DNA from 2 places in the Amycolatopsis keratiniphila genome. Region 2 is predicted to be linked to the other one. Evidence: predicted binding sites of a transcription regulator. Region 2 holds the regulator's gene; the other holds the start of a gene.
What was found. Region 2 encodes HspR, which represses chaperone genes until heat shock. Its sites were predicted from a motif close to ANNTTGAGTNNNNNNNACTCAANNT; they were not measured.
Positions count from the first base shown of each region.

Region 1: a site for HspR is predicted at 7,610-7,634, ahead of lon (endopeptidase La). Genes of this name have one in related genera too.

Region 1 covers NC_021252.1:619,657-634,063, forward strand. The annotation lists gene AORI_RS43990 (VOC family protein) at 1-223, opposite strand, end outside; gene AORI_RS43995 (ArsR/SmtB family transcription factor) at 220-510, opposite strand; gene AORI_RS44000 (response regulator) at 554-1,198, opposite strand; gene AORI_RS44005 (sensor histidine kinase) at 1,189-2,322, opposite strand; gene AORI_RS44010 (DedA family protein) at 2,476-3,126, shown strand; gene AORI_RS44015 (alkaline phosphatase PhoX) at 3,168-4,328, opposite strand; gene AORI_RS84735 (helix-turn-helix domain-containing protein) at 4,325-4,828, opposite strand; gene AORI_RS84740 (hypothetical protein) at 4,825-5,025, opposite strand; gene lon (endopeptidase La) at 5,191-7,593, opposite strand; gene AORI_RS44030 (SAM-dependent methyltransferase) at 7,760-8,608, opposite strand; gene AORI_RS44035 (GNAT family N-acetyltransferase) at 8,628-9,566, opposite strand; gene AORI_RS44040 (putative bifunctional diguanylate cyclase/phosphodiesterase) at 9,847-12,462, shown strand; tRNA gene AORI_RS44045 (tRNA-Thr) at 12,542-12,614, shown strand; tRNA gene AORI_RS44050 (tRNA-Met) at 12,664-12,736, shown strand; gene rpmG (50S ribosomal protein L33) at 12,782-12,946, shown strand; gene AORI_RS44060 (MaoC family dehydratase N-terminal domain-containing protein) at 13,035-13,484, shown strand; gene AORI_RS44065 (MaoC family dehydratase) at 13,481-13,885, shown strand; gene AORI_RS44070 (SGNH/GDSL hydrolase family protein) at 13,961-14,407, opposite strand, start outside.
Region 2 covers NC_021252.1:8,710,733-8,725,139, forward strand. The annotation lists gene AORI_RS80510 (globin domain-containing protein) at 1-660, shown strand, start outside; gene AORI_RS80515 (globin domain-containing protein) at 1,003-2,211, shown strand; gene AORI_RS80520 (lytic polysaccharide monooxygenase) at 2,371-3,123, shown strand; gene AORI_RS80525 (DUF305 domain-containing protein) at 3,120-3,716, shown strand; gene AORI_RS80530 (heat shock protein transcriptional repressor HspR) at 3,766-4,194, opposite strand; gene dnaJ (molecular chaperone DnaJ) at 4,200-5,372, opposite strand; gene grpE (nucleotide exchange factor GrpE) at 5,406-6,143, opposite strand; gene dnaK (molecular chaperone DnaK) at 6,140-8,011, opposite strand; gene AORI_RS80550 (alpha/beta hydrolase) at 8,178-9,584, opposite strand; gene AORI_RS80555 (DUF4097 family beta strand repeat-containing protein) at 9,581-10,252, opposite strand; gene AORI_RS80560 (DUF4097 family beta strand repeat-containing protein) at 10,279-11,046, opposite strand; gene AORI_RS80565 (YbhB/YbcL family Raf kinase inhibitor-like protein) at 11,208-11,747, shown strand; gene AORI_RS80570 (GNAT family N-acetyltransferase) at 11,817-12,251, opposite strand; gene AORI_RS80575 (TetR/AcrR family transcriptional regulator) at 12,274-12,834, opposite strand; gene AORI_RS80580 (DMT family transporter) at 12,835-13,161, opposite strand; gene AORI_RS80585 ((Fe-S)-binding protein) at 13,315-14,407, shown strand, end outside.

The DNA of each region.
Region 1 (14,407 bases), 860 kb from region 2:
CGTCGTCGGCCAACGCTTTCTTGAACGGCTTCGCCGCGGGGTGCCCGTCCGGCTCCAGCAGCAGTTCGACGCCGTCGGGGTTGGCCGGGGAGACCACGGTGAGCCAGCGGGCGTCCCCGGTGGGCACGTCGTGTTTCTTGATGAAGCCCAGTTTTCCGGTGTAGAAGTCGAGGGCCTTGGCCTGGTCGTCGACGAAGACGCTGGTGATGTTGATCCGGATCACGGGTTCGGTTCCTCTCGGTCGATGGGCCACCGCTCGACGATCGACCGCAGCGGGCCCGTGTCGATGTGGTGGAACTTGTAGCGGCCCTGTCGCCGGGTGCGCACCAGGCCCGCTTGTTCGAGCATCGCGAGATGCTGCGAGATGGCCTGCCGTGACGAGGTCAAGCCGTGCTTCATGGTCAGCCTGCCGCAGATCTCGAACAGGGTCTGACCGTCCTTTTCGGTCAGCTCGTCCAGGATGGTGCGTCGCGTCGCGTCGCCGATCGCCTTGAACAGGTTGCCGTCCACGACTCAGTTATAGGCAAGTGGTCACTTGCCTGTCAACTCGGGGTCAGGACCCGAGGTAGCGCAGGATGGCCAGGACGCGACGGCTGTATCCGGCGGTGTGGGCCAGTTCCAGCTTGTCGAAGAGGGCGTTCACGTGCTTCTCGACAGCGCTCAGCGAGATGAACAACGACTCGGCGATCCCGGGGTTCGTGTGGCCTTGCGCCATTTTCTCCAGCACTTCACGTTCGCGGACGGTCAGCTTCGCGAGCGGATCGGTGTGCGTGGTCCGCGCGAGCAACCGCCGCACCACCTCCGGATCGAACGCCGCACCGCCCGCGGCCACCCGGTCGAGCGCGTCCAGGAATTCGCCCACCTGGGCGACCCTGTCCTTCAGGAGATAGCCGACGCGTTCGCCGTCGCCGGTGATCAGCTCGGCGGCGTAGCGCTTCTCGACGTACTGCGAGAGCACCAGCACCCCGATCTCCGGCCAGCGTTTCCGGATCTCGAGCGCCGCGCGAAGCCCCTCGTCGGTGTGGGTCGGCGGCATCCGGACGTCCGTGACGATCACGTCCGGCCGGTAGGCGGCCGTCGTCGAGAGGAGCGCTTCACCGTCGCCGACCGACGCCACGACCTCGTGTCCCTCTTCGACCAGCAGCCGGACCAGCCCTTCGCGCAGGAGGGTCGAGTCCTCCGCGAGGATCACTCGCACGGCAGCACCGCGGTCACCACGGTCGGGCCGCCGAGCGGACTGTCCACTGTGAACCGTCCGTCCGCCGCCGCGACGCGCATCGCGAGGCCGGAAAGCCCGCCGCCCGACTCACGTGCCCCGCCCGCGCCGTCATCGGTGATCCGTACCCGCACCCTGTCCCCGTCCCGCTCCACGTCGATGTCGATCCGCGTCGCCGCGGCGTGTTTGATCGTATTGGTGACCGCCTCCGAAGCGACGAAGTAGACGACGGTCTCGATCGCCGCCGGTGGCCGTTCCGGCAGGTCGACCCGTAGGTGGACCGGGATGCCCGAGCGTTCCGCGAGCGCCTCCAACGCGGGATGCAGCCCGTCCGCGTCCAGCGCGATCGGATACACCCGCCAGGAGACCTCACGCAGATCCACGAGTGCCCGCTGTGATTCCTCGTGCGCTTGCCGGAGCAGTTCCGAAGCGCGCTCCGGGTCGGTCGCGCGACGGGCCCGGCCGAGCAGCATCCCGAGCGCGACGAGCCGCTGCTGTACGCCGTCGTGCAGGTCACGTTCGATCCGGCGGCGCTCACCGTTGACCGCCTCGACCACTTCCGCCCGGCTGGTCGTGAGTTCGGAGAGCCGCCGGCGCAACTGTTCGCTTTTGCTGGGACCGAAAAAGCGCTTCGCCAGCCTGGCGTCCAGCGTCGCGGCTCCGATCAGCCCTTGCAAGGAAAGGAAAACAAGCAATCCGCCGAAGAGGACGGTGGTGACCGGGTCGTACCAGTCGGCCGGTGCTCCTCCGCCGGGCGACTGACCCTCGAAGAGCTGAGCGGCGATGATCACCGCGGATCCGGCGCCCAGCAGGATCAGGATGAAGATCGCGGCGCAGAGCAGCCCGATGACGGACCGGGGGACGAGATAGGCCATCGCACGGCGATCGGTGTAGTTCGTGGCGTTCTCTTCGCCGAAGTATTTCTCCAGTCGTCGCCGTTCCACTTCGGACAGTACGCGCGCACCGGCGAAGACCGGCTGCCGCAGCGCGGGAACCGCGAGCGCGAGCGTGCCGAAGAGCACGTAGAAGGCCTCCGCGGCAGCGGTCATGGCGCCGATCGCCAGGCCGAGTGTGCCGCGGAGTGCTTTGCGCAGATAGCGGCGCATCGCTGCCGGAATAGGCATAACGCCAGGTTAGCGGGGTAGCCGGAGATCGGTACTGCGGTTTACCGCAGTGATTTGTGCCGCTTCACCACAGTGTGCGGAACCCGGGCGATTCGTACGTTCGTTGACATCCGCAGACGACCACGAAAGGCCGCCATGAACCTCCTCCTCGCCCAATCCGCCAGTGAACCGATGGGAGGACTCGCCGGCTGGGCGGTGTCACTGATGGACGCGCTGGGTGGTCCGGGCGCCGCGATCATCGTCGGCCTGGACAACCTGTTCCCGCCGATCCCCAGCGAACTGGTGCTCCCACTCGCCGGGTTCTCCGCCAGCCAGGGCACGTTCACACTGGTGGAGGCGGTGGTGTGGACGACGTTCGGCTCGGTGGCGGGCGCGATCATCGTGTACTACCTCGGCCTGCTGCTGGGCCGCGACCGCACACGCCGCTGGATGGCGAAGATCCCGCTGGTCAAGACGTCCGACTTCGACAAGACCGAAGCCTGGTTCCGGAAACACGGCTCCAAGGCGGTGTTCTTCGGCAGGATGGTGCCGATCTTCCGCAGCCTCATCTCCCTGCCCGCCGGGATCGAACGCATGCCGTTCTGGCGGTTCCTAGTCCTGACCACGCTGGGCAGCTTGATCTGGAACACGGGCTTCGTCCTGGCCGGCTACGGTCTGGGGGAGAGCTGGCATCTGGTGGAGGAATACGCCGGGTTCTTCCAGTACTTCGTGATCGCCGCCGTCGCGGTCGCCCTGATCCTCTTCGTGGTGAGCCGTGTCCGCGAGAAGTCCCGTATCGACGCCTGAGCCGTGCGGGGCGCCTGGATCGGGCGCCCCGCACGCCGGTATCAGGCCCGGAAGGGGCCGGTCACCTCGTAGGTGATCCCGCCCGAGGACGAACCGGAGGTGCCACGCTGGGAAGAGAAGTACAGCCGGTTGCCCGCCGGGGTGAAGGCGGGGCCGCAGATCTCCGACGAGCTCTGGCCGTTGATCCGCAGGAAGGGAGCCACGATGTCGTTCGGCGTGATGATGCAGATCTCCATGTTGCCGCCGTCTTCGGCGACGTACAGGTCACCCGACGAGGTCCCGGTGACGTTGTCGACGCCGGTCAGCGGGGCCGAGCCGGGGCTTACCAGCGAGTCGTCGTAGGCCAGCTCGTAGGTGTTGTTGGTCAGGTTCAGCTGCCAGACGCGGTTGTCACCCTTGGTGGTGAACCACGCGGTGTCGTTGGCGTAGTGCAGTCCTTCGCCGCCGTTGAACCGCTTCGCGCCGGAGACCTGGTTGCGGGTGGCGGTGGGGGAGCCGTCGGGGTCGGGAACGTTCGCCCAGGTGAAGCTGCCCGAGGTCGCCGTGCCCGCCTTGAGCACCTGCAACGTCCCGGCGGAGAGGTTGCCCCAGGTGGTCGGGACGAAGCGGTAGAAGCAGCCGTCCGAGGTGTCTTCGGTCAGGTAGACGACCTTGCGCACCGGGTCGGCCGCCGCGGCCTCGTGCTTGAACTTCCCCATCGCGGGCCGCTGGACGGCGGCCGTGGCCGGGCCGTTCGGCTGGCATTCGTAGACGAACCCGAGGTCGATCTCTTCACAGGAAAGCCAGGTGTTCCACGGAGTCTTGCCGCCCGCACAGTTCTGGCGGGTGTTCGCCAGGATGCGATGGGCGCCGGTGATGTTTCCGCTAGCGTCGAATTTGACCGCGCTCGCGCCGCCGCCGGGGGTGATCTCCGAATTCGACACGTAGATCCAGCCGCTGCCGTCGGCGAACACCGCGCCGCCGTCCGGGGCGCTGTGCCAGGTGTAACCGGTGCTCGCGACCTGCTGGCCGGACCTCGCGATGACACGGCTGGTGAATCCCGCCGGCAGCTGGATCCCGTTCGCGTCGGCCGCCTGGAGCGCGCCGTAGGGGCTGGGTCCGTTCTGGGCGGGCGCGGCGAGAGCCGCTCCCGAGAGCCTGTTTCCGAACGCCGTGACACCGGCGCCGACCACGGCCGCGCGCAGGAAATTCCGTCGCTTCACTCGTGCCTCCGAGACATCCGCTGATGTGGTGGTGCGGGATGGAGCGGGTCGGAGAGTACGGGCGGAACGGGACATCCAGGTGAATTCGCGGCGTATTCACCGCGAGGAGGGAACTTTCGTAGGGAACCTTCGTGCAGCACTATTTCTTTCGCTTTGCGAAGGCCCGGCGCTTCGGCCCCGCCGCGCTGTGCGGCGATTTCCAGCGCGACGAGTATCCGGTCGAGTGGTGCGCAACCCCCATTGCGGTGGTGGCGACGTCCGATCAGGTGACGCCAGTCGGCGAGATATTCGTCGACCCCGAGCTCGCCGGGGACCGTCCGGAGCAGTGCGCGCAACAGGATTCGCATCTGGTTTTCGTTGCCGGGCAAGGTGTTCCGGGCCAAGAGGTCGGCCAAGGTGCTGCGGGACCAGCCGGTCGCGGCGGCCAGCGCGCGGATGCTGAGGCCGCTTCGGTCGCGGAGTTCGCGCAGTCGCGCCATGAACTCCGCTTCCGTGTTCATCGGGATGCCTTGGCGGGCGCGGGTTGGCGGAGAACGGCGCCGAACAGGGCGATGGCGATCCCCGCGGCGATCGTGGCGCTGGTGCCGGCGAAGGTCAGCGCCGCGGTGAATCCGGTGAGAATGCTGAGACAGACGATCTGACCGGCCGAAACGCACCTGCGCCTCGGCCGCAACGGGGAAAGAATTCCTTGACTCATGACCTTGCCCTCTCAAGGATCACGCACCCCGGCTGGGTGGCACGCAATCTACGTTATCAAAACGTGATAGGGAGTTTAAGGCGAGTCAATGTCCGGGTTCGTCCGGATCCGGGAAGCCGAAAGCCCCGGACCCACGATGGGATCCGGGGCTTCGGCCTCGCGCCGTTACGCCGCTTGGGCGACCGGAGCCGTCGCCGGGGCCAGCGCGATGTCCAGCACGTCGCGGACGTTCGCCACGGCGTGGACGTCCAGCTGTGCCAGCACTTCGGCCGGGACGTCGTCCAGATCGGGCTCGTTGCGCTGCGGGATGATCACCGTCTTCATCCCGGCCCGGTGCGCGGCCAGCAGCTTCTGCTTGACCCCGCCGATCGGCAGCACACGCCCGGTCAGCGACACCTCACCGGTCATCGCGACGTCCGACTTCACGACCCGGCCCGAAAGCAGGGACGCCAGCGCGGTCGTCATCGTGATGCCGGCGCTCGGCCCGTCCTTCGGCACCGCGCCCGCGGGGACGTGCACGTGGATGCCGCGGTCCTTCAGATCGCCGACCGGGAGTTCCAGCTCCGCGCCGTGCGAACGCAGGTACGACAACGCGATCTGCACCGACTCCTTCATCACTTCGCCCAGCTGGCCGGTTAGCTGAAGCCCGGTGGAGCCGGACTCCGGATCCGCCAGCGACGCCTCGATGTAGAGGACGTCACCGCCGGCGCCGGTCACCGCCAGCCCGGTGGCCACGCCCGGGGTCGACGTGCGCTGGGTCGACGCGGGCAGCGAAGACTCCGGCAGGTGCCGGGGACGGCCGAGGTAGGTCTCCAGCCCGTCGGCGTCGATCGTCAGCGGCAGCGCGACCTCGTCCAGCGCGACCTTGGTGGCCACCTTCCGCAGCACCTTCGCGATGGTCCGGTTCGCGTTGCGCACCCCGGCCTCTCGCGTGTATTCGGCGGCGATGCGGCTGAAGGCGCCGTCGGTCAGCGTGACGTCGTCCTTGCCGAGACCGGCGCGCTCCAGCTCACGGGGAAGCAGGTGGTCGCGGGCGATGGTGACCTTCTCGTGCTCGGTGTAGCCGTCGAGGGTGACCAGCTCCATCCGGTCCAGCAGCGGGCCGGGGATGGTTTCGAGCGCGTTCGCCGTCGCGAGGAACACGACGTCGGACAGGTCCAGCTCGACTTCGAGGTAGTGGTCGCGGAACGTGTGGTTCTGCTCCGGGTCCAGCACCTCCAGCAGCGCGGCCGTCGGGTCGCCCCGGTAGTCGGCGCCGACCTTGTCGATCTCGTCGAGCAGCACGACCGGGTTCATCGAACCCGCTTCCTTGATGGCGCGGACGATCCGGCCGGGCAGCGCGCCGACGTACGTGCGGCGGTGACCGCGGATCTCCGCCTCGTCACGGATGCCGCCGAGCGCGACGCGGACGAACTTGCGGCCCATCGCCTTCGCCACGGACTCGCCGAGCGACGTCTTGCCGACCCCGGGAGGACCGGCGAGCGCCAGCACCGCGCCCGAACGACGGCCGCCGACCGGGCCGAGACCCGACTCCGCGCGACGCTTGCGCACGGCCAGATACTCGATGATGCGTTCCTTCACGTCTTCGAGGCCGGCGTGGTCCGCGTCGAGGATGTCGCGCGCCGCGGCGATGTCGTGGACGTCGGTGGTGCGCTCGTTCCACGGCAGTTCGAGGACCGTGTCCAGCCACGTGCGGATCCAGCCGCCCTCGGGGGACTGGTCGGAGGTGCGCTCCAGTTTGTCCACTTCGGACAGTGCGGCCTTCTTGACCGCGTCCGGCAGCTCGGCGGCCTCGACGCGGGCGCGGTAGTCGTCGTCGTTGGCCGTGCCGTCGAGCTCGCCCAGCTCCTTACGGATCGCTTCGAGCTGGCGGCGCAGCAGGAACTCCTTCTGCTGCTTCTCCATGCCCTCCTGGACGTCCTTGCGGATGGTGTCGGTGACCTCGAGCTCGGCCAGCTGCTCGCGGCTCCATTCGAGGGCCTTCTCCAGCCGGGCCGAAACGTCGAGCGCGGTGAGCAGTTCGAGTTTCTGCTCGGTGCTCAGGTACGACGAGTTGCCCGCGAGGTCGGCGAGCGCGGACGGGTCCTCGACCTCCTGGACGGCGTCGATCATCTGCCAGCCGCCACGCTGCTGGAGGATCGCGAGGACGACGCTCTTGTACTCGGACGCGAGCCTCGCGGAGTTGTCGTCGGTGGTCTCGGTCGCGACCTCGGCGTGGACCCAGCGGGCGGCGCCGGGGCCGTCGGCGATGCGGCCGACGACGGCGCGCCGGGTGCCGCGCAACAGCACCGCGGTCTTGCCGCCGGGCACGCGCCCGATGCGCTCGACGGTCGCGATGGTGCCGAGCTCGGCGTATTCGCCGTGGACGCGGGGGACGATCAGCACCTCGGCCTTGGTGGCGGCGCTGGACCGGATCCCCGGGAAGGAAGCCTGGGCAGGCGTGTTGGCCTGGGCGGACTCCACCGCGGCGCGCGTCTCCGGGTCGGCGAGGTCGAGCGGGACGATCATGCCCGGCAGCACGACGTCGTCATCGAGCGGGAGGACGGGCAGGAGGCGGTTGTCGGTCATCTGTGCACTCCTCGGTTAGTTGAGTCTGCCTAGCTCAACTCTCCGATCGACCCGTTTGTTTCCTCTGCGCGTTCGCCGTCAGCGATCACCCATTCCTCCGACCTCTGCCGGGAACGCGTCGCCTTTAGCCCGCTAAACGCGACGCGAACCGGCGAAAGGTCGGATGTCAGGGGTGGACGGCGACACCGCACCAAGCGAACGGCCGGGCGCCTTCCTCGTCCCGCCGCAGCTCCCGCACGGGCCGCCAGTCGGGCAGGTGGACGACGCCGGGCTCCAGCAACGGCCAGTCCCCGAAGAGCGGCTCGATCTCTTCGCGGTCCCGCATCCACACCGGATTGCTCGTCTTCCGGTACTGCTCGACCATCCAGTGCAGCCCGTCGGCGTCCACGCCGGTCTGGCCGCCGAAGCTCATGTGCGACAGCCCCAGCCAGCTGCCCGGCGCGAGCGCGTTCCGGTACGTCGCGACCAGCGCGGGCGGATCGTCGTGCGGGCCGGCGAAATGCAGGACGGCCATCATCATCAGGCACACCGGCCGGTCGAAATCGATCAGCCGCAGCGTCTCCGGATGCCGCAGGACATCCTTCGGCCGCCGCATGTCGGCCTGGACGATCCCCGCCCAGTCGGTCGCCTCGTGGCGTTCGAGGATCAGCTCCGCGTGCGCCACCGCCACCGGCTCGTAGTCGACGTACACGACCTTCGCCGTATCGCCCGGCTCCAGTTCCTCCTGCACGATCTCGTGCACGTTCCCGGCTGTCGGGACACCGGAACCCAGATCGATGAACTGCCGGATCCCCGCGTCGAGCGCCGCGCGCACGACGCGGTTCATGAACTCGCGGTTGTGCCGCGCGCCCGGTTTGACCCAGCGCCACTGCTTTTCCAGCGCGCGGGCGAACTCGCGGTCTACCGCCCAGTTGTGGGTCCCCCCGAGGAACCAGTCGTAGATCCTCGCCGCGGACGGCTTTTCGGTGTCGACCCCGGTAGGCGCCACCGGGGCCGTGTCATCGTCCCTCGTCACGTAAACGAGCCTATCCGGATCATGGGACCGCCGGTCGCCGCTGCCAGTACGTCCAGAGCGGCCGGTAGCCCTGCGCGTACCAGAACGGCGTCGAGCGCGGGTTGGCCAGCGCGTGGTGCAGCAGCACGGCGTCGGTGCCGCATTCGTCGAAGACCTGGTGCGCGTGCGCGGCGAGCGCCGTCCCCACGCCGCTCGACCGCGCCTGTTCCGCTACCGCCAACGAAGACAGGTAGCCGACCTTCTCGGCCGCGACCCGGCCGCGGATCCACGCCGTGTCGCCGGGGAACTGCACTCGCACCATGCCCAGCGGACGGCCGTACAGCTCGGCGATCCACAACGTCGGATTTTCCCGGCCCAACTGTTTCGACAGGTCCGCCGTGATCGTTTCCTCCGCGCCCTCGCGCAAAGTGACAGAACCGAACTGCGCGTCATAACGCTGCAATTCCAGTTCGAGTCCGACGGCGGTTTCGAGATCATCCGCTTCGGCGGGCCGGATGTGCACGCCGGGAGTGGCGGGCGGCCCGGTCACGGCGAGCCGGTCGGCCGGGCGGACCGCGATCACCAGCACCGGCGCGAAGCCGCGGCGCAGCAATTCGGCCGAGCCGGGGGAGTCCCGGCTGGGCCGCACCACGGTCGCCGACGTCTCGACATCCCCAGGTGGGGCCACTGTCTTCAGATGTTCATCCCATCGGGTGAGTAATGCGTCGAGGGCCGCTTCCGGGCGGGGACCGGTCAGGCGGGCTTCGAGGCGATGTTCGACGAGGGCCCGCCACGGAGAGTCAACAGAATCAGGACCCGCCTCGGTCCGTACCGACAATCCGGCGGCGGCCGAGTCGCCTGCCGTCGCGGAGAGTGACACGGAGCCCTCGACAGGCTCCAGTGCAGGCATTTCGGGGAGCAGGGCGTCCACGGTGGCGAGCCGCTCGGCATGCCCGGCGGCGATGGCGTGGCTATTCATAGGGCTATTCAAGCCCCTACTGACGGGTCCGCCGGGAACTTCACGAGATTGGCCGGAGCGTGGCGCCAGGTGACTTCCGGTAGTCGGAAGGAACGCGAATAACGCTCCCATTTCACCCCTTGGTCCACGCAGGTCAGCGCGACGCGCCCATTGTTAACCCTGGGGTGATCTCATACTGTCTCGAATGGGACTTGGGTACGCCCTCCGGGGTACTGTATTGCCCTCGTCCCCGAGGTCGCGGTAGGACAAGACCGGTTGGGCAGCCGGGAAGGAAGGTCGGATGCCGGACACGAACGGCAGGCCCGGGAGCGCCGCACAGGCGGCTGCGGGCAAGGGAGGCGCCGTTACGGAGGCTCGTACCGACGAGCGACGGTTCCGCGTCTACACCTTCGCGGTACTCACCATGGGCATCGCCGCCGCGGCCGCGGTCAGCCTCTGGCTGGACTTCGAGGCCTCGGACGATCTGCTGTGGATCGGGCCGATCCTCGCCCTCGCGTTCCTGCTCGCCGAACAGCTCGGCATCAACGTCGACGTCCGCAGCGGCATCTCGTGGACGATCTCGTTCACCGAGATCCCGCTGGTCATCGGATTCTTCGTCGCTCCCTTCGAAGTCGTGCTCGCCGCGCATCTCGCGGCGGGGATCGGAACACTGCTGGCCCGCAAGGTCGCCGGCCGCGTGCTCTACAACGCCGGCGCGTTCCTGCTGGAGATCACCGGCGCGTTCGCCGTGGCAGGACTGGTGAAACAGGCCTCCGGCGCCCACGACATGACCTGGATCGCCGCGCTGGCCGGGACTTTGACCGCGCCGCTGGTCAGCACGCTGCTCGCGCTCGCCGCCGTCCGCGTGTTGCGCCGCCGCATGCGGGTCAGCACCGCGATCCGCCTGACCGGCCGCATCCTCGTCGTCGGCTTCGTCAACGCTTCGGTCGGCCTTTCCGGATATTTGGTCATTTCCGGGACACCGAAGGCCTGGCCGCTCGTGCTCGCCGTCTTCCTCGGCCTCACCGCGCTGTACTGGGCGTACTCCGACCTGCTGCGCGAGCAGCGCGACATGGAAGCGCTGTCCGACGTCAGCCTGATGGTCGCGCGGTCCGGTCAGCAGGCCGCCGCACGGCCCGCCGGGCGCGCGGACGAACTCGTCGGCGGCGTGGACGTCCGCGAATGGGCGACCATCGCCGAACGCATCAAGGACCAGCTCGCCGCCGGTCGCGTCGTGCTGAGGCTTCGGCTGGAGCCGAAGGACACCATGCGGATGGTCGTCGCGGGCGACGAACTGCCGCCCGTCGACCCGGCCGCCGACGATCCGCTGCTGCGCCTGCCCGGCGCGCACGTCCGCCATTTCCGGATCACCGAAGCCAATCCCGACGTCCGCTCCGCGTTGCTCGACCGCGGCGCGCAGGAGGCGCTGGTCGTCCCGCTGCGCAGCGCGAACCAGCTCCTCGGCGTCGTCGAAGCGCACGACCGGCTGAGCCGCTGGCGTGGGTTCGGCAAATACGACGTCCAGTTGCTCGGCACGATGGCCAGCCACCTTGCGACGTCGCTGGACAACCGGCGCCTGCTCGCGACCCTGCGCCACGACGCGTACCACGACCCGCTGACCGGCCTACTCAACCGGCCGGGCTTCCGCCAGGTCGCCAAGGAACCGTTGCGGGAACAGGTCGACGCGGTCGTGCTCCGCGTCGATCTGGACGTCTTCTCCACCGTCAGCGACGCCCTCGGCTACGTCTGGGCGGACCGGATGGTCATCGCCGCGGGCCGCCGGATCCGCGACGCTCTCGGCCCCGACGTCCCGCTCGCCAGGCTCGAAGGCGCGTCCTTCGCGGCGCTCCTCGTCGGCTGCGCGCCGGAACGCGCCCAGGCCGCCGCGGAGCTGCTTCGCGCGGAACTCGTCGCCCCGTACCCGGTGGACCGGCTCTCCGTCGAAGCCAACGCGATGATCGGCTACGCCACTTCGTCGGCGGAGGACGACGATCAGGTCGACGTCGACGGGCTCCTGCAGCGCGCCGACGTCGCCGTCCGCGCGACCAAGGGCGGCGAAGAGGTCCGCGGCTACATGGCCAGCATGGGCCAGATCTTCATGCGCCGGTTCCAGATGGTCACGCAGTTCCGGCAGTCGCTCGAAGAAGGCCAGCTGAGCGTCCACTACCAGCCGAAGATCACCTTGCCGAACCGGCAGATCCAAGGCGTCGAGGCGCTCGTCCGCTGGGTGCACCCGGAGTTCGGCAGGCTCGGCCCGGACGAGTTCGTCCCGGCGATCGAAGCCGCCGGCCTCATCGGTGTCCTGACGTCGTTCGTGCTCGAAGAGTCGTTGAAGCGCGTGCGCAAGTGGCTCGACGAGGGCCTGCGCATCTCCGCCGCGGTGAACCTGTCCGTGCGGAACCTGGCCGACGAGGACTTCCCGACGAAGGTCGCCCGCGAACTCGACCGCTTCGGCATCCCGCCCGAGCTGCTCACCTTCGAGCTGACCGAGTCCGGTGTGATGTCCGACCCGCAGAAGGCGCTGCCGATCCTGCGGGAGCTGCACTCGCTGGGCATCGTGCTCGCCGTCGACGACTTCGGCACCGGCTACTCGTCGCTGGCGTACCTGCGGCAGCTCCCGGTCGACCAGGTCAAGATCGACAAGAGCTTCGTCCTCGGCATGGGCACCGACCTCGGCGACCTCGCGGTCGTGCGCTCCATCGTCGAGCTGGGCCACTCGCTCGGCCTCACGGTCGTGGCGGAGGGCGTCGAGGAGGACGTCGCGCGGGATCAGCTCGAAGCGATGGGCTGTGACGTCGCGCAGGGCTACCTCATCTCGCGGCCGCTGCCCGAGGATCGCCTCGAGGCGTGGCTCCAGGCTCGGACGGCGCGTTCGCCCGGACGCCACTCCGAGACCGTCCTGACCCTGCTGACCTGAGGTTTCGCGGTAACGTACCCCCCTGTTCCACCCCCTCGCGGGGACTTGCTAATCTTTCCAAGTCCTCGCGAGAGGCAAGGCCCCTTTAGCTCAGTCGGCAGAGCGTTTCCATGGTAAGGAAAAGGTCTACGGTTCGATTCCGTAAAGGGGCTCAGAACCTCAGCCGCGTCACGCAAGCGTGTCGCGGCCAGGTTCATGTAAGGCGGTGTAGCTCAGCTGGCAGAGCAAGCGGCTCATAATCGCTGTGTCGCCGGTTCAAGTCCGGCCACCGCTACGCGGTAATCCTGGGTATCCCAGGCCTAGTAGAGAAGGAAATGCTGTGGCTGCCACTGACGTGCGACCGAAGATCACGCTCGCGTGTGAGGAGTGCAAGCACCGCAACTACATCACCAAGAAGAACCGGCGCAACAACCCGGATCGCCTGGAGATGAAGAAGTTCTGCCCGAACTGCGGTACGCACCGGACTCACAAAGAGACCCGCTGAGCGTCTAGCGGTTCTACCTGTCTTACCCGAAGCCGCCCTGGTCACCAGGGCGGCTTCGGGTATTTTTCGGGTTCGGTAGCCTGCTCGGGTGGCCTTGGACCAGTCGTTCACCGGGCGGGTGTACCCGCCGACCAGTACCTATGAAGTGAGTCGCGAGAAGATCCGGGAGTTCGCCGACGCGCTCGGCGACGCGAACCCGCTCTACCGCGACCCCGAAGCGGCGAATGCGGCCGGCTACCCCGACGTCATCGCGCCGCCGACGTTCCTGACGATCATCAATCTCGCCTCGATCAACGCGATCGTGTCGGACCCCGAGCTGGGGCTCGACTACTCGCGGATGGTCCACGGCGATCAGCGGTTCACCTACACGCGGCCGGTGCACGCGGGTGACGTCCTGTCGCTCACCACGCATATCGACAACATCATGGCCCGCGCCGGGAACGACTTCATCAACCTGCGCGCCGAGATCTCCGGCGCCGACGGCGGCCTGATCGCCACCACGAACGCCCAGCTCGTGGTCCGAGGGGAGGACGCGTGAGCACGTTCACCGTCGGGGAAGAACTGACGCCGCTGACCATCGACGTCACCCGTGACCAGCTGGTGCGCTACGCGGGCGCGTCGCTGGACTTCAACCCCATCCACTGGAACGAGGCCTTCGCCAAGGAGGTCGGCCTTCCCGACGTCATCGCGCACGGGATGCTGACCATGGCGCTCGGGGCGCGGCTCGTCACCGACTGGCTCGGCGACCCCGGCCGCCTCGTCGACTACTTCGCGCGCTTCACGCGTCCCGTGGTCGTGCCGAACGAGGGCGCGGCGACGATCGAGTTCACCGGGAAGGTCGCCGTGGTCAATGACGACGGCACCGCCCGCGTCGACATCACCGCCAAGTTCGAGGGCAAGGCCGTCCTGGGCAAGGCGCAGGCGGTCGTCCGCAACTGACGTCCGGGGGAGCAAGGGACCTTTGCTACCACTCGCTTAGCGTGCCTAAGTAAGTGGTAGCAAAGGTCCCTTGCTCTACGCGAGCTTGAGCAGCTTCTCGAGGACCTCCGCCATTCCTTGCGCACCCCGTGCGTTCGGGTGCAGGGGCGCCGCGGGCACCGACGGAGTGGGGCCTTCGACCCAGCGCCGGTTCGCGGCACTGCACATGTCCCGCCCCTTGCTCGCGGTCGACATGTCGGCGAAGCCCGCTTCGTGCGCCTTCGCCGTGTCCTGCAATGCCGTGTTCAGTCGTTTCAGCGAGTCGCGGAAGTAGGCCACGTCCCCCGCGCCGACCGGCAGGACGGGCCAGCAGCCGGCGTCGTCGTCCGGAAGCACTGTCGGGTACCCCACGACCACGACGCGCGCCGAAGCGGCCTTCGCGCGGATCTGGTCCAGGATTCCGCCGAGCCGGTCCGCCGCGGCGGTGATCCGTTCGGCGAGCTGGTCGCGTCCGCCCGCGGTCAGCTGGGTCTTACAGGGCGA
Region 2 (14,407 bases):
ACCTGGGATCTCGCCCTGGTCCGCGTCCAGCCCGAATTCCCGGTGCCGTACCAGCCCGGTCAGTACATGAGCGTCGAAGTACCGCAGCGGCCGAGGCTCTGGCGCTACCTTTCGCCGGCGAACGCGCCGCGCGAGGACGGCGGCATCGAGTTCCACGTGCGCGCGGTCGACGGCGGCTGGGTGTCGCGCGCCATCGTGAGCCACACGCAGCCCGGCGACGTCTGGCGGCTCGGGCCGCCGCTCGGCAGGCTTTCGGTCGACCGCACCGACGGCCGCGGTGTCCTGATGATCGCGGGCGGCACCGGTATCGCGCCGCTGCGCGCCATTCTGGACGACCTCGCGCAGTGGGGCGAGAACCCCAAGGTCCAGTTGTTCTACGGCGGACCGTCGCGTGAGGACCTTTACGACCTCGACGAGTTGCGTGCCCTCGCGGCCACGAACCCGTGGCTCACCGTGACCCCGGTGGTCGAGCGCGGTGAAGAAGCCCCCGGATGCGTCCAGGGCACGCTCGCGGAAGCCGTTACGCAGCAAGGATCCTGGCCGGGGCACCGGATCCTCGTCGCCGGTTCGCCCGCGATGATCCGGGCGACGGTGTCCCGGATGCTGGTCGCGGGCAGCGCGCTCGACCAGATCGCGTACGACCCCTTCACCATCGACTAGCGAATTCGATTCCACAATGGTGATCAGTCGCGGAGCGCATACCGTTACGTGACCCGGTAATCACGCAGAAAAACCCACCCGATCGGCGGATCACGCTTTCCCGCCGGCGTGGCGAAAACCACTGGTAAGCAAGGGAAAACAGCCCATGCTTGATCACCTTCACTGAGCGCCAGATGAGGTTGACGGCGCGTATATCGTTTGCTCCGATCGAGCGGGAAACAAACATTATCGGGTCCTTTCGCGACTTTCGGGCATACAGTCGGGAACCCTCGGGGGAACACGAGCACGATGACATCGGGTCTGGAGAATATGCCCGATCCAACTGGAGAAAATCGTTCACCCATGACTGCCGAAACAGTGAAATACGAGCATCCACCCGGTTCGTCCAGATCTTCACCGATCGCCGTCCCGCCTTTGATCGAGACGCCGACGGCGGACAAGTCCGTGCAGCTGGCCAAGCTCATCAGGACGAGTTTCGCCGCCGTCGAAACGAAGTCCGAGGAGTTGTCCCAATACTTCTACGGGGCGCTCTTCGCCGTTTCGCCCGACGCCAGGGCGCTGTTCCCGATCAACATGGCCACGCAGCGAAATCGTTTGCTGCGCGCCCTCGTCTACGTCGTGCAGATGGTGGACCGGCCCGACGAACTGGCCACGTTCCTCGGCCAGCTCGGCCGGGACCACCGGAAGTTCGACGTCCTCGGCCGCCATTACGACGCCGTCGGCGTCGCGCTGATCGCCGCGTTGAAGAGATTCTTGAAGGACGACTGGACTCCCGAGGTGGAGGACGCCTGGGTCACCGCGTACGGCGTCATTTCGAAGAGCATGCGCGAGGCGGCGGGCAAGGAGGTCGGGCCGGCGTGGTGGAAGGCGACCGTCATCGAACACCGCGTCGTGTCCCCCGACGTCGCCATCGTCAAGGTGCGCACCGATCAGCCGCTCCCGTACCGGGCCGGCGGCTACGTCAGCGTCGAGGTACCGCAGCGGCCGCGGATGTGGCGGTACTTCTCGCCCGCCACCGCTCCGCACGACGACGGGACGATGGAGTTCCACGTGCACGCCGTGCGCGGCGGCTGGGTCTCGCGCGCGATCGTCCACCACACCCGTTTCGGCGACGTCTGGCGCCTCGGCCCGTCGCTCGGCGCGCTTTCGGTGAATCACACGGAAAGCCGTCCACTGCTGATGATCGGCGGCGGCACCGGCGTCGCGCCGCTGCTCGCCCTGCTCGACGACATGTCGCGCTGGAAGAACAACCCGCCGGTGCACCTGTTCTTCGGCGGCCGCCGTCCGGAAGACCTCTACGCCCTCGACCAGCTCCGCGGGCTCGCCGTCACCTCCCCTTGGCTGACGGTGACACCGGTGACCGAGGAAGGCGCCATCCCCGGCGGCGACCGCGGCACGCTGGCCACGGCGGTCACCCAGCGCGGCGCCTGGAAGGAACGCGACGTGTACGTCGCCGGGTCGCCGTCGATGATCCGCGCGACCATCGCGAAACTGCTCGCCGCGGGCACGGACCTGGGGCGGATCAAGTACGACCCCTTCACCCTGGACTGAGCCGATGCTTCGTTCGTATTAGGCCGATCGGCTGTTCCACCTGGGCTCGACGCAGCAGTAGGTCAGTGAATCATTGACCACGGTCACCGGCGGATTTATGGTCTAGACCACATTGCTCCCCGTCGCGGGAACACCGTCGTTCCATCCCCAGGAGCCGGCATGACCGTCAAACGCAAGCTCGTGGCAGCCGCCGCCGGTGCGATCCTCGCCCCGATCGCCATCGTCGCCATCCCGCAAGTGGCCAGCGCCCACGGCTATGTGCTGTCCCCGCCCAGCCGCCAGGCGAACTGCGCCCAAGGCAAGGTTTCCGGCTGCGGTGCCATCGTCTACGAACCGCAGAGCGTCGAAGGCCCCAAGGGGCTCCGCAGCTGCAACGGCGGCCTTCCCGGATTCGCCGAGCTCAACGACGAGTCGAAGCCGTGGCCCGCCGCGTCGGTCGGCAACAGCGTGACCTTCAACTGGAAGTTCACCGCCTACCACCGGACCACGAACTACGAGTACTACATCGGCGGCACCAAGATCGCCGACATCAGCGGGAACAACTCCGCGCCGAAGGACCCGACGTCGCACACGGTGAGCCTGAACGGCTTCAGCGGCCGCCAGAAGGTGCTCGCCATCTGGAACATCGCGGACACGCCGATGGCCTTCTACAGCTGCATCGACCTGCAGATCGGCGGCGGCAACCCGCCCACGACCAGCAATCCGCCGACCACGAGCAACCCGCCCACGACGTCGAACCCGCCGACCAGCACCAGCAACCCGCCCACCGGCGGCACCTGGGCGGCCGGAACGTCCTACGCGGTCGGCAGCACGGTGACCTACGGCGGCGCGACCTACCGGTGCCAGATGGCGCATACCGCGATCCAGGGCTGGGAACCGCCGAACACGCCCGCCCTTTGGACGCGGCAGTGAAGCTGGCCCTCGTTCTCGTCGCCGGTCTCGTGGCCCTCGCGGGCTGCGGGGCCGGCGACGGCTCACCCACCAACGCCGGTGCCCCGATCTCCCCCGTCCCCCAGTCGGCCGGGGCGTCCGCGGAGTACAACGACGCCGACGTGATGTTCCTGCAGATGATGATCGCCCACAACAACCAGGGCGTGGAGATCGTCAAGCTGGTCAAGGCCAAGCAGGGGCAGAAGCAGGAGCTGACGAATCTCGCCGCCGCCATCGAGGCGACGCAGCAGACCGAGACCACGGACATGCGGAATTGGCTGAAGGCCTGGGGCAAACCCGAGACGGGCTCGGCGGATCCGCACGCGCATCACCACCACGGTGGCGACGGGCTCACCGACAAGGGACTTCTCGAAGCACTGTCCAAAAAGGATGGTTCGGAGTTCAGCCTCGACTTCGCGGACATCTTCGTGGCGCACCAGCACAACGGAGTGGCGCTGGCGAGGACCGAGCTGAAGGACGGGAAGAACCCCGAAGCGAAGGCGCTGGCCCAGCGGATCCAGGACTCGCGCACCGGCGAGGTCCAGCAGATCCGGTCCGTGGTGCCCGGCCAGTGACGCATTTAGTCCTCTAAATGCCGGGCTGACGCCCGGAGCATTTAGAGGACTAAGTGCGTTTTTTGGGCTTCCAGACCACGAGTGCCGTCTGCTGCCGCAGGGGAACGAGATCCTTGCGGTACGAGGCGTGCACGGCCGCGGCCGTCTGCTCGGCGGAGAGGTACGCCGCGGTGAGCTCCTCGGTCAGTTCGGCGATACGCGAGCGGAGCGCGTCGACCTGGTTCTCCAGCTCGATGATCCGCTTGATGCCCGCGAGGTTGACACCGTCCTCTTGGGACAGTCGCTGCACTTCGCGCAGCAACGCGATGTCCCGCATCGAGTAACGGCGTCCACCGCCGGAGGTCCGGCCCGGCGACACGAGACCCTGCCGGTCGTAGGACCGCAGGGTCTGCGCGTGCAGGCCGGAAAGCTGCGCCGCCACCGAAATGACGAACACCGGGGTGTCCTCGTCCGCACCGTGCGGCAGCCCGCCGAACATCGTGCTCACCTGCCTTCGAGAAGTTCGGTGATCTCCGGTCGCGGATCGTGGTCGGCCATGGCCTCCGCGTAAGCCTCCAGCGCCTCACGGGCCTTGTCGTCCAATTTGGCCGGGATGGCCGCCTGCAGGGTGACCAGCAGATCGCCCTGCGAGCCGTCACGTTTCGCGATTCCCTTGCCGCGCACACGAAGTACGCGACCGCTCGCCGTACCCTGCGGCACCTTCAGCGAGACCTTGCCCTCGAGCGTCGGCACGGTGATCGTGCCGCCGAGGGCCAGTTCCGCGAAGGACACCGGCACGGTGATCGTCAGGTCGAGGTCCTTGCGCCCGAACAACGCGTGCGGAGCGACGTGCACCCGGACGTACAGATCGCCCGGCTGCGCGCCGCCACGGCCCGGTTCGCCCTGGCCCGCCAGCCGGATCCGCTGGTCGTCGGCGACGCCCGGCGGGATCCGCACGGTCAGGGTGCGGGTGCGGGTGCTGATGCCCTCGCCCGCGCATTCCGGGCACGGGTCGTCGATGATCTTGCCGCGGCCGCGGCAGTCGCGGCACGGCTCGGAGAACGCGAACGCGCCCTGGCTGCGGCTGACCAGCCCGCTGCCCTGGCAGGTCGCACACGTCCTCGGAGAGGTTCCCGGCTTCGCGCCGTTGCCACCGCAGGTGGAACAGGTCGCCGGGCTCGACAGCCGCAGCGGCAGGGTCGCGCCCTTGACCGCCTCGGCGAAGTCGATCCGGACGTCGGTCTCCACGTCGGCACCGCGTTGCGGCCGGTTCGCCGTGGCACCGGCCGCGGCGCCGCGGCGGCCGAAGAGGCCGCCGAGGATGTCGCCGAGACCGCCGAAGCCGCCCTGCTGCTGACCCGCCTGGCCGAAGATGTCGCCGACGTCGAACCCGCCGCCGGCACCCCCGCCCGGGAAGCCGAAGCCACCGGGACCGCCGGAGCCGAAGAGGCGGCGAGCCTCGTCGTACTCCTTGCGCTTGGACGTGTCGGACAGCACGCCGTACGCCTCGGAGACCGCCTTGAACTTCTTCTCGGCCTCCGCGTTGCCCGCGTTGGCGTCGGGGTGGTTCTCCTTGGCCAGCTTGCGGTAGGCCTTCTTGATCTCGTCCGCGGTGGCGTCGGAGGAGACGCCCAGTTCACGGTAGAAGTCCTTACCGATCCATTCCCGTGCACTCACCGAACGTCTCCTCCTTTCACGCCGTATCGCCGATCAGCGGTTGTTCTCATCGAAAAGTTCGCCCTCGAGCGGCAGTTCGCCGCCCACCGGCGGGTCCACCGGGGCGCCACCCGGCTCGTGGTCGGTGACCCCGACCATCGCCGGACGCAGCACGCGCTCGCCGAAGCGGTAACCGCGGCGCATGACCATGGTGACCGTCGGCCCGGTGACGTCCGGAGACGTGCTGTGCTGCACCGCCTCGTGCACGCTCGGGTCGAAGGGCTCGCCCTCGGCGCCGAACGCTTCGAGGCCCGACCGCTGCAGGCTCCCGACCAGCTTCTCGCCGACCGCCTTGAAGGCACCGGTCAGATCGCCGTGCTGCTCCGCGCGCTCGAGGTCGTCGAGCAGCGGAAGCAGGTCGCCGACGACCGACGCCTTCGCGCCGACGACGACCTGCTCGCGGTCGCGGTCCACGCGCTTGCGGTAGTTGGCGTACTCCGCCTGGAGGCGCTGGAGGTCGGCGGTGCGTTCCGCCAGCTCCTTCTCCAGACCGGTGGCCACCGACACGGAGTCGTCCACAATGGACTCCCCGAGGCCGGGGCCCGCGTGTGCCGCGGGCTCCGGTTCGACGGTGTCTTCGGCCGGAGCGGCGTGCTTCGGACCATCCTGGGTTTCGGCGGCCGGGGCGGCCGAGCGGACCTCACCGGTCAGCGGGTCGATCCGCCTACGGTCCCGCACGACCACCGGTTCCTCCGGGCCCCGGCCCTCGGTTTCGTCGTAGCGTCCCGTCACTTCTTGTCCTTCTCGTCCTCTTCGACGATCTCGGCGTCGACGACGTCGTCCGCCTTGGCCTGCGAACCGGTGCCCGCGCCCGCCGCACCGGCGGCGCCTTCACCGGCGGCACCTTCGGCGCCCGGGGTGGCGTTGGCGTAGAGCGCGGTGCCCAGCTCCTGCGAAGCGGTGTTCAGCTTCTCGATGGACTCGCGGATCTTCGCCGAGTCGGTGCCCTTGAGCGCCTCGTTGGCCTCGTCGATCGCGGACTTCACCTTGCCCTTGAGCTCGTCGGGCAGCTTGTCCTCGTTGTCCTTGACGAACTTCTCGGTCTGGTAGACCAGCGTCTCCGCCTGGTTGCGGGTCTCCGCCTCCTCGCGGCGCTGCTTGTCCTCCTCGGCGTGCGCCTCGGCGTCCTTGACCATGCGCTCGATGTCGTCCTTCGGCAGCGCGGAGCCACCGGTGATCGTCATCGACTGCTCCTTGTTCGTGCCCAGGTCCTTCGCGAGGACGTGCACGATGCCGTTGGCGTCGATGTCGAAGGTGACCTCGATCTGCGGCACGCCACGCGGGGCGGGCGGGAGACCGGTCAGCTCGAACATGCCGAGCTTCTTGTTGTGCGCGGCGATCTCGCGCTCACCCTGGAACACCTGGATCTGCACCGACGGCTGGTTGTCGTCCGCGGTGGAGAAGATCTCCGAACGCTTGGTCGGGATCGTGGTGTTGCGCTCGATGAGCTTGGTGAACACGCCGCCCTTGGTCTCGATGCCCAGCGAAAGCGGGGTCACGTCGAGCAGCAGGACGTCCTTGACCTCGCCCTTGAGCACACCGGCCTGCAGCGCCGCGCCGACCGCGACGACCTCGTCCGGGTTCACGCCCTTGTTCGGCTCGCGGCCGCCGGTCAGCTCCTTGACCAGCTCGGACACGGCCGGCATACGGGTGGAACCACCCACGAGCACGACGTGGTCGATGTCGCCGACGGCGACACCCGCGTCACGGATGACGTTGTTGAACGGCTTGCGGGTGCGCTCGAGCAGGTCCGAGGTGATCTTCTGGAACTCGGCGCGGGAGAGCTGCTCGTCGAGGAACAGCGGGTTCTTGTCCGCGTCCACGGTGATGTACGGCAGGTTGATGCTGGCCGAGTTCGAGCTGGACAGCTCGATCTTCGCCTTCTCGGCGGCCTCACGGATGCGCTGGAGCGCCATCTTGTCCTTGGTGAGGTCGATGCCGTTGGACGACTTGAACTTGTCGACCAGCCAGGTGACGATCCGCTCGTCCCAGTCGTCACCGCCGAGGTGGTTGTCACCGGAGGTCGCGCGGACCTCGACGACACCCTCGCCGATCTCCAGGAGCGAGACGTCGAACGTACCGCCACCGAGGTCGAAGACCAGGATGGTCTGTTCCTTCTCGCCCTTGTCGAGGCCGTACGCCAGCGCCGCCGCGGTGGGCTCGTTGACGATGCGGAGCACGTTCAGGCCGGCGATCTGCCCGGCTTCCTTCGTGGCCTGCCGCTGCGCGTCCTCGAAGTACGCGGGGACGGTGATGACCGCGTCGGTGATGGTCTCGCCCAGGTACGCCTCGGCGTCGCGCTTGAGCTTCATCAGCACGCGGGCGCTGATCTCCTGCGAGGTGTAGGCCTTGCCGTCGATCTCGGTCTTCCAGTCGGTACCGATGTGCCGCTTGACCGACCGGATGGTCCGGTCGACGTTCGTCACGGCCTGGTTCTTCGCCGGCTGACCGGTCAGCACTTCGCCGTTCTTGGCGAAGGCGACGATGGACGGGGTGGTGCGTGAACCTTCCGAGTTGGCGATGACCGTCGGCTCGCCGCCCTCAAGGACAGCGACGACCGAGTTGGTCGTGCCGAGGTCGATGCCGACCGCTCGCGCCATGGTGTGATCCTCCTGCTAGTTCGTGACCTGCACGTTCTCACCCACCTTGAGTGGGCTCAACGCAAGTTGTATCGGGATGGCAGGGCTTCCGTCAAGCCGGACTTGAGTCACCCTCACTCAACCTTGTATCCGGCTCAACGTGCGGCGCGGCCGTCTTGTTCCCGGGCTACCGGCAGACCGTGCCCGGAGCCGGTGTGACGCCGCTCACCAGGTACTTCGTCTCTTCCGTGCGCACGCAGGCTGAGTTCAGCAGGCCCGTGTGCCCGTACCCGGCGTCGACGAGCAACGTCGAATTCTCGATGTTCCTCGCGAGCCCCTTCGCCCAAACGAGCGGCGTCGCCGGATCGTGTTCACCGCCGACCACGAGGATCGGCGCGGCGCCGGTCACCTTCTGCGGTCGCGGCAGGTAGGCGGACGGCACGGGCCAGCCCGCGCACCCGCTCGCCATGTCCCAGAACTCCGAGTACCGCCAGCCGTGCGGCGAGAGCGCCTTCACCAGTCCCTGCATCGCCCTCATGTCGGCGTAGGAGGTGAACGGCGAGCCGAAGTCGTGACAGCCGATCGAGCGGTACGCGCCGTAGGACGGGTCGAGCTGGGAGTACGGCAGCAACCCGTCCGCGTCACCCGCCGTCGCGGCGTCGATCGCCTTCGCCAGGCCGGGCCAGAACGCGGGCAGGATGAGATTGCCGTAGACCCCGGACGCCATCTCCTCGGCGGTCACGTTCCGCCCGAGCTGCTTCGACGGCACGCCACCGGGCGTCCGCATCAAGGCGTCGTAGGTGGCGAGGACGTCCTTGCCGCGAAGTACACAGTCGGCCGACGTCGTGCACCACTTCGCGAAGTCCTTGAGCGCGCCTTCGGTCGCGACGGCTTCTTCGAGGACCGCCTGCCTGGTCGGCCGCGAGTGGTCGACGGCGCCGTCGAGCACCATCGTCCGGATACGGTCCGGGTACTTCTCCGCGTAGACGGCGCCGAGTTCGGAACCGTAGGAGACGCCGAGCCAGTTCACCTTCGGCTCGCCGAGAGCGCCCCGGATCGCTTCGATGTCGTCCGCGGCGTGCCAAGTGTCCACAGAGGACAATGTGCGCCCGGTCCGCTTCAGGCATTCCTCGCCCGACGCGCGGTTGTGCGCGAGGAGCTTGTCGTAATCGGCGCGACTCCGCGGGAACCGGCTGACCGCCGGATCGTGCAGATCCGGCCCGCAGGTGATCGCGGGCGTGCTTTCGCCGACGCCGCGCGGATCGAATCCGATGACGTCGAACCGCTGCCGCACTTCGGCCATTTCCGGCTTGTCGAGCGCGAAACCGCGGCCGCCGTACTTGAGCACGGTGACCCCGGCGCCACCGGGACCACCCGGATTCGTCAGCAGCGAACCGATGCGGCGCGCGGGATCGGTCGCGGGCAGTTTCGCCAGCGCGATCGAAAAGCCACCGCTCACGCGGAGGTTCGCGCATTCCAGCGTCGGCGCGTGCTCGGTCGCGCACGGCTTCCAGTCGATCCCGGACGCGGCGGACGCCGGCGACGCGGTGAGCGGAAGCAGGGTCAGCGCGGCGACGGCGGCGACGGTTTTCATGCGGGCTTCACCGTGATCGAGCCGGTGCCGGACTGGAGGTCCAGGACGTTCGCCGAAGCCTGGTCCTGCCGGACTCCGCCGGTCTCGACCGTGCCGACCTCCGCCTTCGCGCGGACCTGGTACGCGCCGTCGGGAACGGTGACGACGACCTTGCCGACCTCCGCGTTCGCGGTGACCGCGCCCGGCTTCGCGAGCCCGATTTCGATGTCGCCGGTGCCGGTGCGCAGGTTGACCGGCCCGGACGTGCTCAGCACCTTCAAATCGCCGACGTCGCCCTTCAGGTCGACCGAGGCGGCGCGGGCGAGCGTGATCTTGCCGGTGCCGATGGACCCGGAGATCGCCAGTTCGCGCGGCACCACGACGTCGTAATCGACGCCGCACTGCTGGCAGCCGCCGAGGACCAGCGTGCCGTTCTCGACGCTGTGCGTCTTTCCGGGATTCTTGCCGGTGTACGTCACTTCGCGGCGCAGTGAGACGGGCGCGCCGTCCTCGACCCGGAGCGTGACCCCGCCGACCGGGACGTCCACCCGGATCGCGGTGATCTGCTCGGTGACGGGCGCGCCGTCGCTCAGTTTCTGCTGGAATTCCCCTGTGCAGCCGACGATCCCGAAGGCGGTCAGCGCGCCGAGAGCGAGCGCGCCGAGGACGCGCTTTTCTTTGTTCCCCATGAGAAAGTGTTCCCCCGATAAGTCCGTCAGGCCGCTTTGACCTGGACGCTTCCGCTGTCGGTGTTGAGATCGAGCTTGTGCTGTGCCGAACCGGACTGGTTCACGTCGATGTCGCGGTGCCCGCTGCCGGAACCACCGGTGACGTTGTACTCGCCGGGCGGGACGGTGACCTCGACCGAACCGCTGTCGGTCTGCGCGGTGACGTCGGCGCCCTTGAGCAGTTCGAGTTCGATGCGGCCGCTGTCGGTGCGGGCCTCGACGTTGCCGCCGAGCCGTTCCCCCTTGATGGCACCGGACGCCGCCTGCACGGTGACGGCCTGGCCGATGTTCGCCAGCTCGACGCGACCGGCGTCGGACCGCACCTTGACGGTGCCCGGCACGTCGGCGACGGACACGGCCCCGGAATCGACCATGACGTCCACAGTGGACACTCCAGCGACGTCGAGCGCCCCCGAGTTCAGCTTGCCCGAGACGGGGACACCGGCCGGGACCACCACGTCGTAGCCGACCTCGCAGGCGGTGCCGCACCCGGCCAGGATCAGCGTGTCGCCTTCGACGCGGAACGCGTCACCCGGCTTGTTCCAGCGGTACTGGAACTCCTGGTGGATCCGGACCGGCCCTTCGCCGGCGCGGATCTTGACCCGGCCCTCGTCGTTGTCGATCCGCACGCTGCGGATCGGCTGGGTCACCTCCGAGGTGGCCTCCGCGTCGGACGGCCACCACCAGCCGAGGCCGGTGAGAACACCGACGCCGATCAACGCGATGCCTCCGATCGCGAGGAGTGGGCGCGCCATGGTCTTGAGTCCCTCCAGAGCAGGTTTTCGTGTAGCTCGACGCTAAGGGCAGCGCGGCGGGTTGGACATAGGGGTAACCCCCGGATTCATCCCTGATCCCGCGCCAGGGCTCTCGGGGTCATAACCTGGCTCCGTCATCTGTTCGACGATCAGGAGGACGCATGCCGCAGGCACCCGATCCGTACGAATTCCTGCCCGATCTGCCTGCCTTCACCTTGAGCAGCACCGACATCGAGGAAGGCGGCTTCCTGCCGACGCCCCAGCTTTCCGGGATCTTCGGCGCGGGCGGCGAAGACCGTTCCCCGCAGCTGTCCTGGGAGGGTTTCCCCGCGGAGACCAAGAGTTTCGCGGTCACCTGCTACGACCCCGACGCCCCGACGGCGAGCGGGTTCTGGCACTGGGCGGTGTTCAACATCCCCGCGTCGGTGACCGCGCTGGCCGCGAACGCCGGCGACGAGGCGGGCTCCGGTCTGCCGGAGGGCGCTGTCACCCTGAAGGGGGACGGTGGCGTGAAGCAGTTCCTCGGAGCCGCCCCGCCGCCCGGACACGGGCCGCACCGGTACATCTTCACGGTGCACGCCGTCGACGTCGAAAAGCTGGACGTCGGCGAGGACGCGACGCCGGCTTTCCTCGGCTTCAACCTCTTCGGCCACGCGATCGCCCGGGCGTCGCTGACGGCCCTGCACGAGAACAAGGGCTGAAGGACGCTTTCCCCGCATGGCACGCGGTGAAGGACGCCTTCACCACGTCTCATGCGGGGAAGGTCCCCTTCAGACCTGCCCGTTCGCCCGGCCCCGCTCCATGTACTGCCCCTCGGGCGGGTCGCCGAAGCCGAACTGCCGGTACAGCCCGTGCGCGTCGGCGGTGTGCAGCATCCACCGGAACTCCGCGCCCGGCCCGTTGTCGATCATCTCCCGGACCAGTTCCTTGCCGAGCCCCGCGCCGCGTGCCTCGTCGACGACGAAGACGTCCGCGAGATACGCGCTGCCGATGGTGTCGGAGAACGCCCTCGCGAAGCCGACCAGACGACCGCTCGAAGCCTCGTACGCGCCCACGACGCGCCAAGCGTTCTTGAAGACCTTCTCGACCTGCTCGCGGTCTCGCCACTTGCCCCAGTAGACGCCGGTGGACAGGTGCTTCCACACCACGTCGAGGTCCACCCGTGCCGGGTCGTCATCCAGTTCGTACGCGCCGACGATCCTCATGAGCCGAACGCTACCCAGCAGGTCAACGAGGTTTCAGCAGATAGTCCACCACCGGCCGCAGCTCCTCCGCGGACGGCGGCTCGTCGTCGATGAGGCCCTGGATCAGCAGGCCGTCGATCCCGGCGAGGAACACCCGGAACGCGACCTCGTCGTCGTGCCGGACCATCGAGGTGAGCACGTCCAGCCAGCGCCGGGCGGCGGGCCGCAGCTCGGGTTTGCGCGCGGCCAGCAGGTACAGCTCGTACTCCGCCATCGTCCGCCCGCGGCGCGGGCCCAGCGCCTCCGCGAGCAGCCCGGCGACCTCTTCCGCGCCGCGACTGCCACGCGAGCGGGCGCGGTCGATCATCCAGTAGACCTCCGTCGCCATATCCCGCGCGCACGAGATGAGGGTGGCGATCAGCAGATCGTCGAGGCTCGAGAAGTGATAGGTCGTCGAAGCCGTCGGCACGCCCGCCTCGGCGGCGACCGTCCGATGGGTGACGCCCGCGACGCCGTCCCGTTCGATCACCCGCAACGCGGCCGCGATGATCTCCTCGCGCCGCTTCTCACCCCTGGCCTTGCGGCCGTCGACCTGGATCTTCACTTAGTGCGCGCCTCCCGCCTCGATCAACACGACGCCGCCGATCACCAGCACCAGACCGGCGATCACGGACAGGTTGACCGGCTCCTTGAAGAACACCATCCCGACGGCCGCCACCAGCGCGACCCCGGCCGCGGCCCAGATCGCGTACGCGACGCTCACCGGCACGCCCGCCTTCAGTACATACGCGAGCGCGACGAACGCGCAGGCGTAGCCGGCGACGACGACGATCGACGGCCCCACCTTGCTGAAGCCCTCGGAAAGTTTCAACGAGACCGTGGCGGTTACCTCAGCGGCGATGGCGAAAGCGAGGAGGAAGTACGCACCCATGTCACAAAAACTACCTGGACGATCGTCTTAAAACCAAGAGAGGCGTACACCACATCGGTGGGACTTGGGCGCGGTCAGTGGGTTACCCATCAGTAAGAAGCATTAGTCTGCCCGAACCACCACACGCTTCACTCGGACGAAAGGCACCCGAAGATGGGCGCTGTACAGCTGACGCTCGGCGGGATCTCGGTCCTGCTCGGCGTCGTCGCCTGGGGAATGTTCTTCGCGACCATCGCCCGCTTCGTGCGGGTGATCCGGCTCGGTCAGCCGGACTCGACCCGCAACGGCCCGTTCGTGCCGCGTATGAAGACCCTGATCAAGGAATTCGCCGCGCACACCCGGATGAACAAGATCCGCAGCGTCGGCGCCGCGCACTGGCTCGTCATGTGGGGCTTCCTGCTCGGGTCGCTCGCCCTGTTCGAGGCGTACGGCGAAGTCTTCGTGCCCACCTGGGGCTGGCCGATCCTCGACGACTGGTCGCTGTTCCAGCTGCTTATGGAGGTGCTCGGGGTCGGCACCATCGTCGGTGCCCTGGTGCTGATCGGGATCCGCCAGAAGAACCACCCGCGCCGCGCCGACCGCCAGTCCCGCTTCCAGGGTTCCAACTTCAAGTGGGCGTACTTCATCGAGGCCGTCGTGCTCATCGAGGGCATCGGCATCATCGGTGTCCGCGCCGCGAAGTCCGCGATGAACGTCCACGAAACCCCGATCTGGGCGGCGTTCGTCTCGCACCCGATCGGTGAGCTGCTGCCGGCCAGCCCGAACCTGGTCTCGGTGTTCGCCTTCGTCAAGCTGATGAGTGCCACGATCTGGCTGTTCGTCATCGCCCGCACGATGACGATGGGTATCGCCTGGCACCGGTTCAGCGCCTTCTTCAACATCTACTTCAAGCGCGAGGACGACGGCGGCGTCGCACTGGGCGCGCTCAAGCCGATGATGAGCAACGGCAAGGTGCTCGACCTCGAAGAGGCGGACCCGGACGAGGACACCTTCGGCGTCGGCAAGATCGAGGACTTCAGCTGGAAGGGCTGGCTGGACTTCTCGACCTGCACCGAATGCGGCCGCTGCCAGTCGCAGTGCCCCGCGTGGAACACCGGCAAGCCGCTTTCGCCGAAGCTCGTCATCACGCAGCTTCGCGACCACGCGTACGCGAAGGCGCCGTACCTGCTCGCGGGCGGCAAGCGCGACATGGCCGGCGACGAGATCGGCCTGTCCGGCGACAACATGTACGCGGGCATCGACGTTC